2 linked regions of the Prochlorococcus marinus str. MIT 1214 genome follow. The protein of the gene in region 2 interacts with the protein of the main gene of each other region in a pairwise test. Links are inferred from orthologs where the notes say so. Each region holds a gene or a part of one and is shown on either strand. Other genes may lie near its edges.

Region 1 (5,412 bases), 580 kb from region 2 along the record:
CGAGATGGCGTAGTAGAGGCAATTGATCAAGTTTGAAATCTGGTCGAACTACATTTGATCCAATAAACAATTTTTGATATTAAGAAGAAATCCACATAAAAAAACCTATCGTTGTAAGGACACTCATGTAGAACTAACATTGGTATGTATTGATACTTGCAAAGCTTCTAGATAGAAAATTTTGAAGCCTTGCTACAAACTCTCCATAAAGGAAATAGGAACAAATTATGGCCACTCATGACATTTTTATGCCTGCTTTAAGTTCAACAATGACCGAGGGCAAAATAGTTGAGTGGCTAAAAAAACCTGGAGATAAAGTTGAGAGAGGTGAGTCAGTTTTAGTTGTTGAGTCAGATAAAGCTGATATGGATGTTGAGTCTTTCCAAGATGGCTTTCTTGCATCGATTGTGATGCCTGCTGGTAGCTCTGCACCTGTTGGAGAGACAATTGGATTGATTGTTGAGACAGCAGATGAGATCGCAGCGGCTCAAGCCAACGCACCTTCTCCTTCCCCTCAATCAGCTAGTCAAGAAAAAGAGAATTCATCGACTCAAGTTCAAGAAAAACATGCCTCTGTTGACTCTCCTAAAGCAAAAGTAATTACAGAGGAACCTCCTGCACCTCTTGTCTCAGAATCCACTGTAAATCAGGATCAGTTTTTAAATAATGGTCGCATAGTCGCTTCCCCAAGAGCTAAAAAACTTGCTTCTCAAATGGGAGTAGATTTGGCAACTGTTAGGGGCTCAGGACCTCATGGACGTATACAAGCTGAGGATATTCAAAGTGCAAAAGGGCAACCCATAAGCGTTCCTTGGATTGCTGAAAGTAATGCTCCAGCGAAAATTGTTTCTGACGTGCCTCGGATAGAAAAAAAATCTGTTGACTCTGGTAAGCCACCTGCTCCAGGAAAAAGTTTTGGATCCAGAGGGGAAACAATTGCATTCAACACTCTTCAACAAGCTGTAAATCGGAACATGGAGGAAAGTTTAAATACTCCTTGTTTCAGAGTCGGATACTCAATTCTTACTGATGAATTGGATGATCTTTATAAACAAGTTAAACCTAATGGAGTAACTATGACTGCTTTACTTGCTAAAGCAGTTGGCTTAACCCTCGCTAGGCACCCCCAGGTTAATGCAGCTTTTAGTTCTGAGGGGATTGCCTATCCTTCACAAATAAATGTAGCCGTTGCGGTTGCAATGGAGGATGGAGGCTTGATAACTCCAGTGCTGCAAAATGCTGATACGACCAGTCTTGCTGATTTATCCCTACAGTGGGCTGATCTTGTTAAGCGTGCGAGGAATAAGCAATTAGAACCTCAAGAATATAGCAGTGGTACGTTTACACTCTCGAATCTAGGTATGTTTGGTGTGGATCGTTTTGATGCGATTCTGCCCCCAGGCACTGGAGCAATTTTAGCGGTAGGAGCTTCCTTGTCTAAAGTTGTTGCTTCTAAAGATGGTTCGATTTCAATCAAGAAACAGATGCAAGTAAATCTTACCGCTGATCACAGAGTGATCTATGGAGCTGATGGAGCACTATTTCTGAAGGATTTGGCATACTTAATCGAAAAGAAACCTTATAGCCTCTCGTCTTGAGATTTAATTAGTCGAACCACAAGTGATTTTTTCTTACTTTAATCTGATTTGATGTGTTAGATCAAAAAGATAGTCTTTTAAGCTCATATAACTATGATTTACCAAATGATTTAATTGCACAATCACCTATCAAGAGTAGGCATGATGCTAAATTGATGATTGTTAAAGATGGCCTAGGTGATTCTTTAAACCTTGTGCATGCAAAGGTATGGGACATAAAGGATATCTTGAAGACTGGTGATCTTTTAGTTGTTAATAATACGCGAGTTGTTAAAGCAAGATTGAAAATTCGGTTATCAAGAGGAGGTTTAGGTGAATTATTGCTAATGGAACCGAGGGGTAATGGCCGATGGCTTTGTCTTGCTCGTCCTGCTAGACGTATGAGAGGAGGTGATCAATTATGCTTGGATACGTCACCAGATAATTCTTTAATCTTAAAAGTTATTGATAAGGATGAGAGAACAGGCGGAAGAATTATTCAATTTTCAAATGAGTTTACTAGTTGGATGGAGATGGAAAATTTACTTGATTTATGTGGAGAAGTCCCATTGCCTCCATATATAGATAAGGATAAATCTAGTGGTCATGAGGAAAGCTATCAGACTAGATTTGCTTCGAAACCAGGAGCTATCGCTGCTCCCACAGCGGGATTACATCTAAGTGATGAACTTATAGAAAATTTAAAAATCAGAGGTATTAGAATTGCACAAATTACTTTGCATGTCGGCTTAGGAACTTTTAGACCATTAGAGAAAGAAGATCTATCTCATTTGCATTTACATAGTGAGTGGATAGAGGTTACTGAAGAGGCCATCAAAGCTATAACTAATTGCAAGGAGGATGGGGGGAAAGTCTTTGCTGTTGGTACTACAAGTGTGAGAGCCCTTGAGGCTGCTTACCTCTCAGGAAGAGGAACTTTGAAGCCGTATGAGGGCAAAGTGGATTTAGTAATTAAACCAGGATTTAAATTTTCCGTCATTGATGGATTGCTCACTAATTTCCACTTACCTAAAAGTTCCCTATTACTTTTAGTTAGCGCTCTAATTGGTCGAAAACGTCTGTTGAAACTTTATAAACATGCTATTTCTAACAAATATCGATTTTTCTCTTATGGAGACGCGATGTTGATAACTCCGGAGTCAGTTATATAAACTCAAAAGTCAAGCTAATGATGGATCTTTAATAACGCCTGTAGGAACATTCTCAAACATTACGGATGAGATATATCTTTCGGCAAGGTCAGGTAGAACTACAACGATTGTCTTTCCTGAAAACTCTTCTTTTTCGGCCAGTCTTAAGGCCACAGCTGCAGCGGCACCACATGATATGCCAACTAGTAGACCTTCTTCTTGTGCTAAACGTAATGCCATTGCAATAGACTCATCATTAGAGACTTGCTCAACTTGATCGACTACGGATAAGTCAAGATTCTTAGGAATAAATCCAGCTCCAATGCCTTGAATTTTGTGAGGGCCGGGTTTTACTTCTTCTCCATTGAGAGTTTGTGTTATTACTGGGCTATGAGTGGGCTCTACGGCAACAGATAATAATGAATGATTTTTTTCTTGCTTTATGAAGCGAGAAACACCTGTTATTGTTCCACCAGTCCCGACGCCGGAGACTAAAACATCAATTTGACCATCGGTATCATCCCAAATTTCAGGACCTGTTGTTTTGAAATGTATTTCTGGATTAGCTGGATTATCAAATTGTCCTGGCATGAAGTATTTTTGAGGGTCGCTATCTGCTATTTCCTTAGCTTTCGCAATGGCGCCAGGCATTCCTTTTGCTGCTTCAGTAAGTATTAATTCAGCACCAAGAACGGCCATCATTCTCCGACGTTCAATTGACATGGACTCAGGCATTGTGAGAATTAACTTGTAACCTCGAGCAGCAGCTGTATAAGCAAGGGCTATACCAGTATTTCCAGATGTTGGTTCAATAATGACTTTATCTTTATTGAGTAAACCTTTCTTCTCAGCATCCCAGATCATATTCGCTCCAATTCTACATTTGACGCTGTAGGCAGGGTTACGGCCTTCTATTTTTGCAAGTACTGTTGCTTTTGCTTTTTTTGTAATCGAATTGAGCTTAACTAATGGTGTACGACCAATAGCAAAACTATTGTCTTCATAGATTCTGGACATTTTTTAAATGACTTAATTAACTAATACTCTAAATCTATATAAGAATTTCGGTAATTGGTTATTTAGATAATCTTTATTAGTTTTTTTTTTATATTACTGAATTAAATCTTGACCATAATTCATCTTCATTTTCTAGCCCTACTGACACTCTTAATAAGTGTTCTGAGACGCCACAGCTTTCAGCCCATTTCAATTCTTTAAAGTGAGCCAACTGAACATATGGACAAACCAATGTAAAATTTGTACCTAAACTTGGTCCTTTGTTTACTCTTAATGAATCATAAACTCTTTTTGATTCTTCAATCCCCCCTTTAAGTTCAAAAGATAATAGACATCCAAAACCTCCTCCTTTCTTTAATAATGAATTAAAATTTTTACAATGTTGAGGATGTAAAACCTTTGAAACTTCTTTTTTTGTTTCTAATTTTTCTTTCAGCTTTAAGCAAGAAGTATTTAACCTTTTTAAACGATCCTTTATGTCTCTACTAGTTAACTCCAACTCAATAGCATCTGAATCAGACAGTGTAGATAATGAAACTTTAGGAATTATCTCAGTTAATTCTTTTTTCCATTTAGAGTATGGGCTAATAACAGAGCTGCCAGCAAGAATATCTCCTCTTCCAGCAAAACTTTTTGTAAGAGAACTAAAAATTACATCTGCGTAAGGAGTTAGGTGAACATTTATAGATGATCCGATTGTATCGTCAACAATGACAGGGATATTTTTATCTTTAGCTAATTTTGAAATAGAGATGAGGTCAACACATTGCAATAAAGGGTTGCTTGGTATTTCTATGATTAACGCGGCTGGATTCTTTTTCTCGATCTCCTCTTTTATATGACTTAATTTGGTTTGTACAATGAGATCACTCCCGTGGAAAATAATCTGAGGTAGCTTGAGTACGTCAACATATGGGAAGCCTATTTGAAGTGTCGAAGAAGCTCCTTTGATACAATATATCGCTGAAAGAATAGTCGTTAAGGCAGCCATGCCTGAACGATGTAGTCGTATGAGGCTATTATCGCAATCATATATATTCGCTAAGCGTTTAATAAGTTTGCCTCGAGCGTAATGCCCATCTGAAGCGGAGGGCATTCTCTCTCTCCCAAGGGCAATTGCAGCTTCACGTGATGACAATCCAAGACCAGTGTGTTGCCAGAAGGCTTTTGCTGAAGGAGTACTTCTTTGGTCAACAATTAGGAATGAAATACCAAGAAACTCTTTTATTTTTGAAGAACAATCAGAAAATTTTCGATGACAATATTTTTGAGCACTCAAGGCAGAAGCTCTATTGGGATAGGGCCAACTACTTTGCTGTGATTCACCATGAAATCCAAGTGATTTACGAGCCACCTCCGCAACAAAAGGGTTAAAACCAAATCTAGGATAAATTGCTTTTAATGAATCTATACAGGCTGGAACCTTCTCTTCGTAGGCGATTACATCTTCCCATCTGGGTAAAGCAACAGATACGGCATGTGGCCTATTCGGTAGAGGCTCTCCTAAATCTTTAGCACTCCAGCAAGGATCAGTAAGCAAATTTCTTTCAGTCAAGAGATGTTTCCCAAGGCTTGATTTAAATCAGCACTCAAGTCCTTAATATCTTCACATCCGATGGAAAATCGAATAAGTGAATCAGTAATTCCAATCTTTAATTTGGTTTCTT
Region 2 (6,596 bases):
TCAAAAAGAGTATTAAATATGCGTCATTTTGATGTGCAATTAGTTGGGGGTATGGTTTTACATGAAGGTCAGATTGCAGAGATGAAGACAGGCGAAGGTAAAACTCTTGTCTCAACATTACCTAGTTATTTGAATGCATTGACTTCTGAAGGGGTTCATATCGTCACAGTTAATGATTACTTAGCGCGAAGAGACGCTGAGTGGATGGGGCAGGTTCATCGTTTCCTTGGATTAAGTGTTGGATTGATTCAACAAGATATGAATCCTATTCAAAGGAAAAAAAATTATTCATGTGATATTACCTATGCTACTAATTCTGAACTTGGTTTTGATTATTTAAGGGATAATATGGCTGCAGATATATCAGAAGTCGTTCAAAGAAATTTTAATTTTTGTGTGATTGATGAAGTTGATTCAATTTTGATTGATGAAGCAAGAACACCTTTGATTATTTCAGGACAAGTTGATAGGCCACAAGAGAAATATCGTCGAGCTGCAAAAGTTGTAGAAGATTTAATTAGAGCAGCGGAAACAGGGAAAGATGGTATTGACCCTGAAGGAGATTATGAAGTAGATGAAAAACAAAGAAGTTGTATCTTGACTGACGAAGGATTTGCTAAAACTGAGAAACTATTAAATGTCAATGATTTATTTGATCCAAAAGATCCATGGGCTCATTTTATTACTAATGCACTGAAAGCAAAAGAGCTTTTTATTAAAGATGTTAATTATATTATTCGTAATAAAGAGGCGGTAATTGTAGATGAATTTACAGGCAGAGTAATGCCTGGTAGACGCTGGAGTGATGGCCAACATCAAGCAATAGAGGCTAAAGAAGATCTTGATATTCAATCTGAGACTCAAACTTTAGCTTCCATAACTTATCAAAATTTTTTCTTGTTATACCCGCGTTTATCTGGAATGACTGGGACCGCAAAAACTGAAGAAGTTGAATTTGAAAAAACATATAAGCTTGAAACAACTGCTATCCCAACAAATAGAAAAATCTCTAGACAAGATTGGGTTGATCAAGTCTTTAAAACAGAGCAAGCAAAATGGAGGGCTGTCGCTAAAGAAACAGCATTAATTCATAGAGAAGGTCGGCCAGTTTTAGTAGGAACAACTAGTGTTGAAAAGAGTGAATTATTAAGTTCGTTATTATCTGAGGAGGAAGTACCTCATAATTTGTTAAATGCAAAACCTGAGAATGTTGAAAGAGAAGCAGAAATAGTTGCTCAAGCAGGCAGATTGGGAGCAGTCACAATTGCTACGAATATGGCTGGAAGAGGTACGGATATTATTCTTGGAGGTAATAGTGATTATATGGCTAGATTAAAAGTTAAAGAGATTCTTCATCCTCGATTAGTTAAGCCTGAAGATGGCCATTCTCCTCCATTGCCATTACAAAGAAATGCGCAATCAGATGCATCTGGATTTAAATCTGGAGAGAAGAAGACTAAGAATATTGATAATAAACAAAAACAACTATTAAGAAATATTTTCCCAGCTTCTTTAACTGAAGAAGCTGATAGCGAACTGGCTTTATTGGCTTCAAATCTTGTTAAGGAATTCGGAGATCGAGCTATTAGCTCAATTGAATTAGATGATTTGATTTCAACAGCTGCTGAAAAAGCACCCACTGAAGATCAAAACATTGCATCTTTGAGATCAGTAATTAACACCATTAAAAATGAATATGAATTAGTAATTAGTCAAGAAGAAAAAACTGTTCGAGAAGCAGGAGGCTTGCATGTTATTGGTACTGAGAGACATGAATCAAGGAGAGTTGACAATCAGTTAAGAGGTAGAGCTGGTAGACAAGGTGATCTAGGAAGTACTCGTTTCTTTTTATCTTTAGAAGATAATTTACTGCGTATTTTTGGAGGGGATAGAGTCGCAGGTCTTATGAATGCTTTTAGGGTTGAAGAAGATATGCCTATTGAGTCAGGAATGCTTACTCGTTCTTTAGAAGGAGCTCAAAAAAAAGTAGAAACGTATTATTATGATATTAGAAAACAAATATTTGAATATGACGAAGTAATGAATAATCAAAGAAAAGCTGTTTATTCAGAGAGAAGAAGAGTTCTAGACGGTAGAGAGTTGAAACTTCAAGTTATTGGATATGGTCAAAGAACTATGGAAGAAATTGTTGAAGCATATGTTAATGAAGACTTGCCACCCGAAGAGTGGGACCTGACGAATTTAGTATCTAAAGTGAAAGAATTTATATATTTATTAGCTGATTTAAAAAGTGAGGATTTATTGGGATTAAATAAAAATGAATTAAAAGATTTTTTAAAAGAGCAGTTAAGAAATGCTTACGATCTGAAAGAAGCTCAAGTAGAACAGACGCATCCAGGAATTATGCGACAAGCTGAAAGGTTTTTTATCCTTCAGCAACTTGATACTCTTTGGAGAGAGCATTTGCAATCAATGGACTCACTTCGAGAATCTGTGGGATTAAGAGGCTATGGGCAAAAAGATCCTCTAATCGAATATAAAAATGAAGGATATGATATGTTTTTAGATATGATGATAAATATGAGAAGAAATGTAATTTACTCTATGTTTATGTTTCAGCCAGCGCAAAAGAAAGTAGAAGCATAATTTAAGAGATCTAATTTAGTCATATGATAAATTTTGATTCTAATGATTTGCAAAAATTATATTTAGCATATTTTGGAAGACCTGGAGATCCATCTGGAATTAATTATTGGCTTTCTCAATCTAATCAATCAATAAGCTTAAGGGAAATATCTAATGAACTTTCTAAGCAAGATGAATATATAAAATATATAGCTCATGAGAAAACTTTTGATTTTAAAATTAATAAGTTATATTTAAATCTTTTTGGTAGAAAAGCTGATTTTGATGGTTTAAATTATTGGAAGAAAATGATTAATAGTAAAGATTATAAAATATCTGATATTGTACATAATTTACTTTATTCAAAAGATAAATTTTATTCTGTGAATCTTGAGCAAGAAAAACAAGATATCAGTATTTTGAATAATAGAATTTTTGCTTCAGAGCTATTTACTAAAGAAATTAGTAAGAGCATTACTCTTGTTAATCTCTATAAGCCTGATTCAATATCTCCCTGGATCTCAGGAGAAATATTTAATAGAGTAACTATTTTTCTAACGAATATAACTAAAAAAGTCTCAAATGAGCATATAAATGACTTTATTAATTCATTATTTGATTCTGGTATCAAGATACTGACTAAGCCAGCTATAGAAATTCAAGATATTTCTCTTTCTATTCCAATCTATTATTTAGAGAATAGATCTTTAACAAAGAAAGTTGCGAAACAAGTTATTAATATTACTGGTGGGACTTTGGATCAGTCTAAAAATAAAACTAATGTTATTGCTCTAAAAAATATTAGTTTAACTATTATGAAGGGAGAGCGTGTTGGCCTGATTGGTCATAATGGCTCTGGTAAAAGTAGTTTTTTAAGATTGATTTCTGGTATTTATACGCCTACTAGTGGAGATATAAAAATTTTAGTAGATGTTTATCCTATGCTTCAAAAGACTTTTTTGACTAGTTCAGAACTCTCAGGAATCGATGCTTGTAAAGCACATTATTTACTTCAAAATCATTGCCTCGATGGCTTTGAATGTTTTTTAAATGAAATAATAGATTTTTCAGGACTTGGCTCATATATCTCTCTACCAATAAAAACCTACAGTGAGGGTATGTCGGCAAGATTAATTTTTTCAATTCTTACTTCAAGTCCTCATGATTGTTTGGCAATTGATGAAGGCTTTGGTACTGGTGATGCAGACTTTTGTGATAGGGCTGAAGAGAGAATGAAGCAATTTATGGAATCAGCTGCGACTTTGTTTTTAGCTAGCCATTCTGAAGAACTTTTAAAACAATTTTGTAACAGAGGTATTGTTTTTAGTCACGGATCAATTGCATTTGATGGTCCTTTAGATGCCGCCCTCAATTATTATCATACCCATGATTATTATCGTAAAAATGTTATTGGATAATTTTAAATTTGCTTTTAAAACTAGAAAAGCATGGTGGTATACAGCTACCTCGAGGTCAAGAGCAAGATTTGCTAGAACGACACTTGGTAGTTTTTGGCTGGGGTTATCAAATCTTTTGTCCATAGGAACTCTAGGGGTTGTCTATGGCACAGTTTTTTCAGTGGATGACTTCAAATCATATTTTATATATTTAGGCTTTGGTTTGGTGATTTGGAATACAATTAGTTCTTCAATTTCTAATTCACCTTATCTTTTTTCACATAATTCCTCAAATATCAAGAATTTAAATCTTAAACCTATTTTTTATACTTTAGAAGAGTGGTCTTTTCAATTACAAACTTTTATTCAGTCATTTGTATTAGTATTTATTGTTTTTCTCTTTTTTAAATTTTCAATAATAAGTAATTTCTTAATCTACTCATGGTTACCATTTTTGAATCTATTTATATTTATATATTGGTTTCCTGTGCTCATATGCCTAGTTAGTGTTCGTTTTAATGATATTGCTCAATTAGTCCCAATAGCTCTTCAGTTGGTTTTTTTGACTTCTCCAATATTATATCGGAAAGAAAGCTTAGGATCGCTAGGCTGGATTACACATATCAATTTTATATATCAGATTTTAGATCCTGTAAGAATTAGTTTAATAAGTGGTTCTATAAATTATGAGAATTCAATCTTAATTATGTTGTTAAATTGTATTGGAGTTTGTCTTACAATAAGGTTGCTTAATATAGAGAGTAAGAGATTACCTTTTCTATTGTAAATAATACTTATTTTAGGATTTAAGTTAACTTATTTAATCACTTAAGTCATCACCAATAAACTCTATTATTTCTTTATCTCGTAAATTTTGTGATTCGCCAATAACAATATCTTTGGTTTTTCTATTAGTTTTAATATTACTTAAGAGGTCTTGTAAGCCTAAAATATCATTTTCTAATTGATCAATTCTTTCCATAAGATTTCGAAGAACATTGGCTTCTGTATCTGGGAGTGCAGAATGAGCTAGAGGATTAATTTTTACCCCACTTTGATGGACTATTCGTCCAGGAATTCCTACTACCGTGCTATTTGCATCTACATCTTTAACTACAACTGATCCTGCCCCAATCCTTGTATTAGTTCCTACGTAAATTCCTCCAAGGACTTTTGCTCCTGCACCCACAACTACATTTGCTTCAAGAGTGGGGTGTCTTTTTCCGCTTTCTTTTCCAGTTCCACCTAAAGTTACCCCCTGATATAGCAAGCATCTATCTCCTATTTCACTTGTTTCTCCAATGACTACACCCATTCCATGATCTATAAATACACCTTTACCAATCCGTGCACCTGGATGTATTTCAACACCTGTCAAAAATCTAGTGATGTGACTAATTAGCCTAGGGAGCAGAGGAAGTTTATAGTTCCATAGCCTGTGGCTAATTCTATGCATTGATAAGGCTTGAAAGCCAGGGTAGCAAAAGAGTATTTCCCAAAATCCCTTCGCGGCTGGATCTCTTTCTTTGATTATTGCAAAATCAGATCTTAGTGATCGAAACATTGATTCAAGATGCAATGTTTACTCGAGAAGGCCAATCTCTTTGCTTAATTCTTCAATTGTAGAGTCACTAAGGTACTTTTGTGCACAATGAATTTGTGGCATTCTCATTAATTGAGATCTATTTTGCCTCAGGGCATGTTCAATAACAGGTAAGCTTGGACTGTCACAAATCACGTGACTAGCAGCTCTCAATAAAGCAATCAGCCTGCTTCCTACGTCAGGATTAGCAGTCATCAAAAGTATTTCATTGCCGCGCATGCTGTGCAAGATAACCTCTGCCGCTCTGAGTATCCCTGGGCTAATGCTCACTATTCCTACACAACTGCCAGAACGTAGCTTTTTTAAAATGGTTAGTTCTTTTTGGAAGTCGCTCAAATCTACAGCTACAGCCCTTACTTGATGACGTTTGGCTAATTCCTCTAAGGGTTGCAAGAAATATCTACTTGTTACTACTGTTCCTTTGCTTGAACTTTCTAAAACATTTTCTAGTTCTTCCATTGGGACAACCTCAACTGGCACATCTAAATGGGGAGCCAGTTCTTCCGCGATAAGTAGTGATGCCCCTATATCTTCCCTAGGTGTACTAACAAGTAGGCGGGCGCCACATCTCAGCCTCCAATCAATTTCTTTAGTAAATAGTTCTCTCGTTTGTTGCAAGGTACATCCCGCATTTAAAAGTTCATCAATACTTTTTCTTACCTCATGGTCCACATCTTTGATTCCTTTCTTACGAACAGAATGAGGGCTACTCCTTACCTCTTTTTGTTTTTGTTGGTCACGAACATAAATACCTGATCCAGCAATAGCGTCAACGACTCCATCTGTTTCTAGTTGTCTATATACTTTGCTTATTGTATTTCGGTGTAAACCTGTTTGCATCGCAAGTTGTCTAGTACTTGGCAATCTGTGCCCTGGAGGGTAATGCCTTGCTGCAATAGCAAAACAAATTTGGTTATACAATTGACTGGATGCAGGGATTTCACTTTCCTGTTGTATATGGAATCTCACTTGCTTATATGCCAGGTATGAATGTGGCTACATTAATAAAT

The links.
Region 1: the proteins of cysE (region 2) and cysK interact in binary tests that used the Escherichia coli proteins (3 or more experiments, as listed by UniProt). The link is inferred for Prochlorococcus marinus str. MIT 1214 from one-to-one orthologs.

What each region holds. Positions count from the first base shown.
Region 1 is NZ_CP114777.1:1,779,212-1,784,623, forward strand. Bases 1,753-4,618 are described here. They hold cysK (cysteine synthase A), read right to left. Parts: upstream 3,746-4,618; coding sequence 2,759-3,745; downstream 1,753-2,758. Other genes in these bases: queA (tRNA preQ1(34) S-adenosylmethionine ribosyltransferase-isomerase QueA), read left to right, coding at 1,753-2,749; O5639_RS09800 (PLP-dependent transferase), read right to left, coding at 3,834-4,618. In the rest of the region: O5639_RS09780 (YlqD family protein), read left to right, coding at 1-36; O5639_RS09785 (dihydrolipoamide acetyltransferase family protein), read left to right, coding at 228-1,598; more of queA, read left to right, coding at 1,652-1,752; more of O5639_RS09800, read right to left, coding at 4,619-5,300; O5639_RS09805 (trans-sulfuration enzyme family protein), read right to left, coding at 5,297-5,412.
Region 2 is NZ_CP114777.1:1,202,633-1,209,228, reverse strand. The notes cover bases 3,676-6,591. They hold cysE (serine O-acetyltransferase), read right to left. Parts: upstream 5,548-6,591; coding sequence 4,804-5,547; downstream 3,676-4,803. Other genes in these bases: O5639_RS06930 (GntR family transcriptional regulator), read right to left, coding at 5,566-6,555; O5639_RS06940 (ABC transporter permease), read left to right, coding at 3,991-4,770; O5639_RS06945 (ATP-binding cassette domain-containing protein), read left to right, coding at 3,676-4,004. Outside these bases: preprotein translocase subunit SecA, read left to right, coding at 1-2,607; more of O5639_RS06945, read left to right, coding at 2,631-3,675.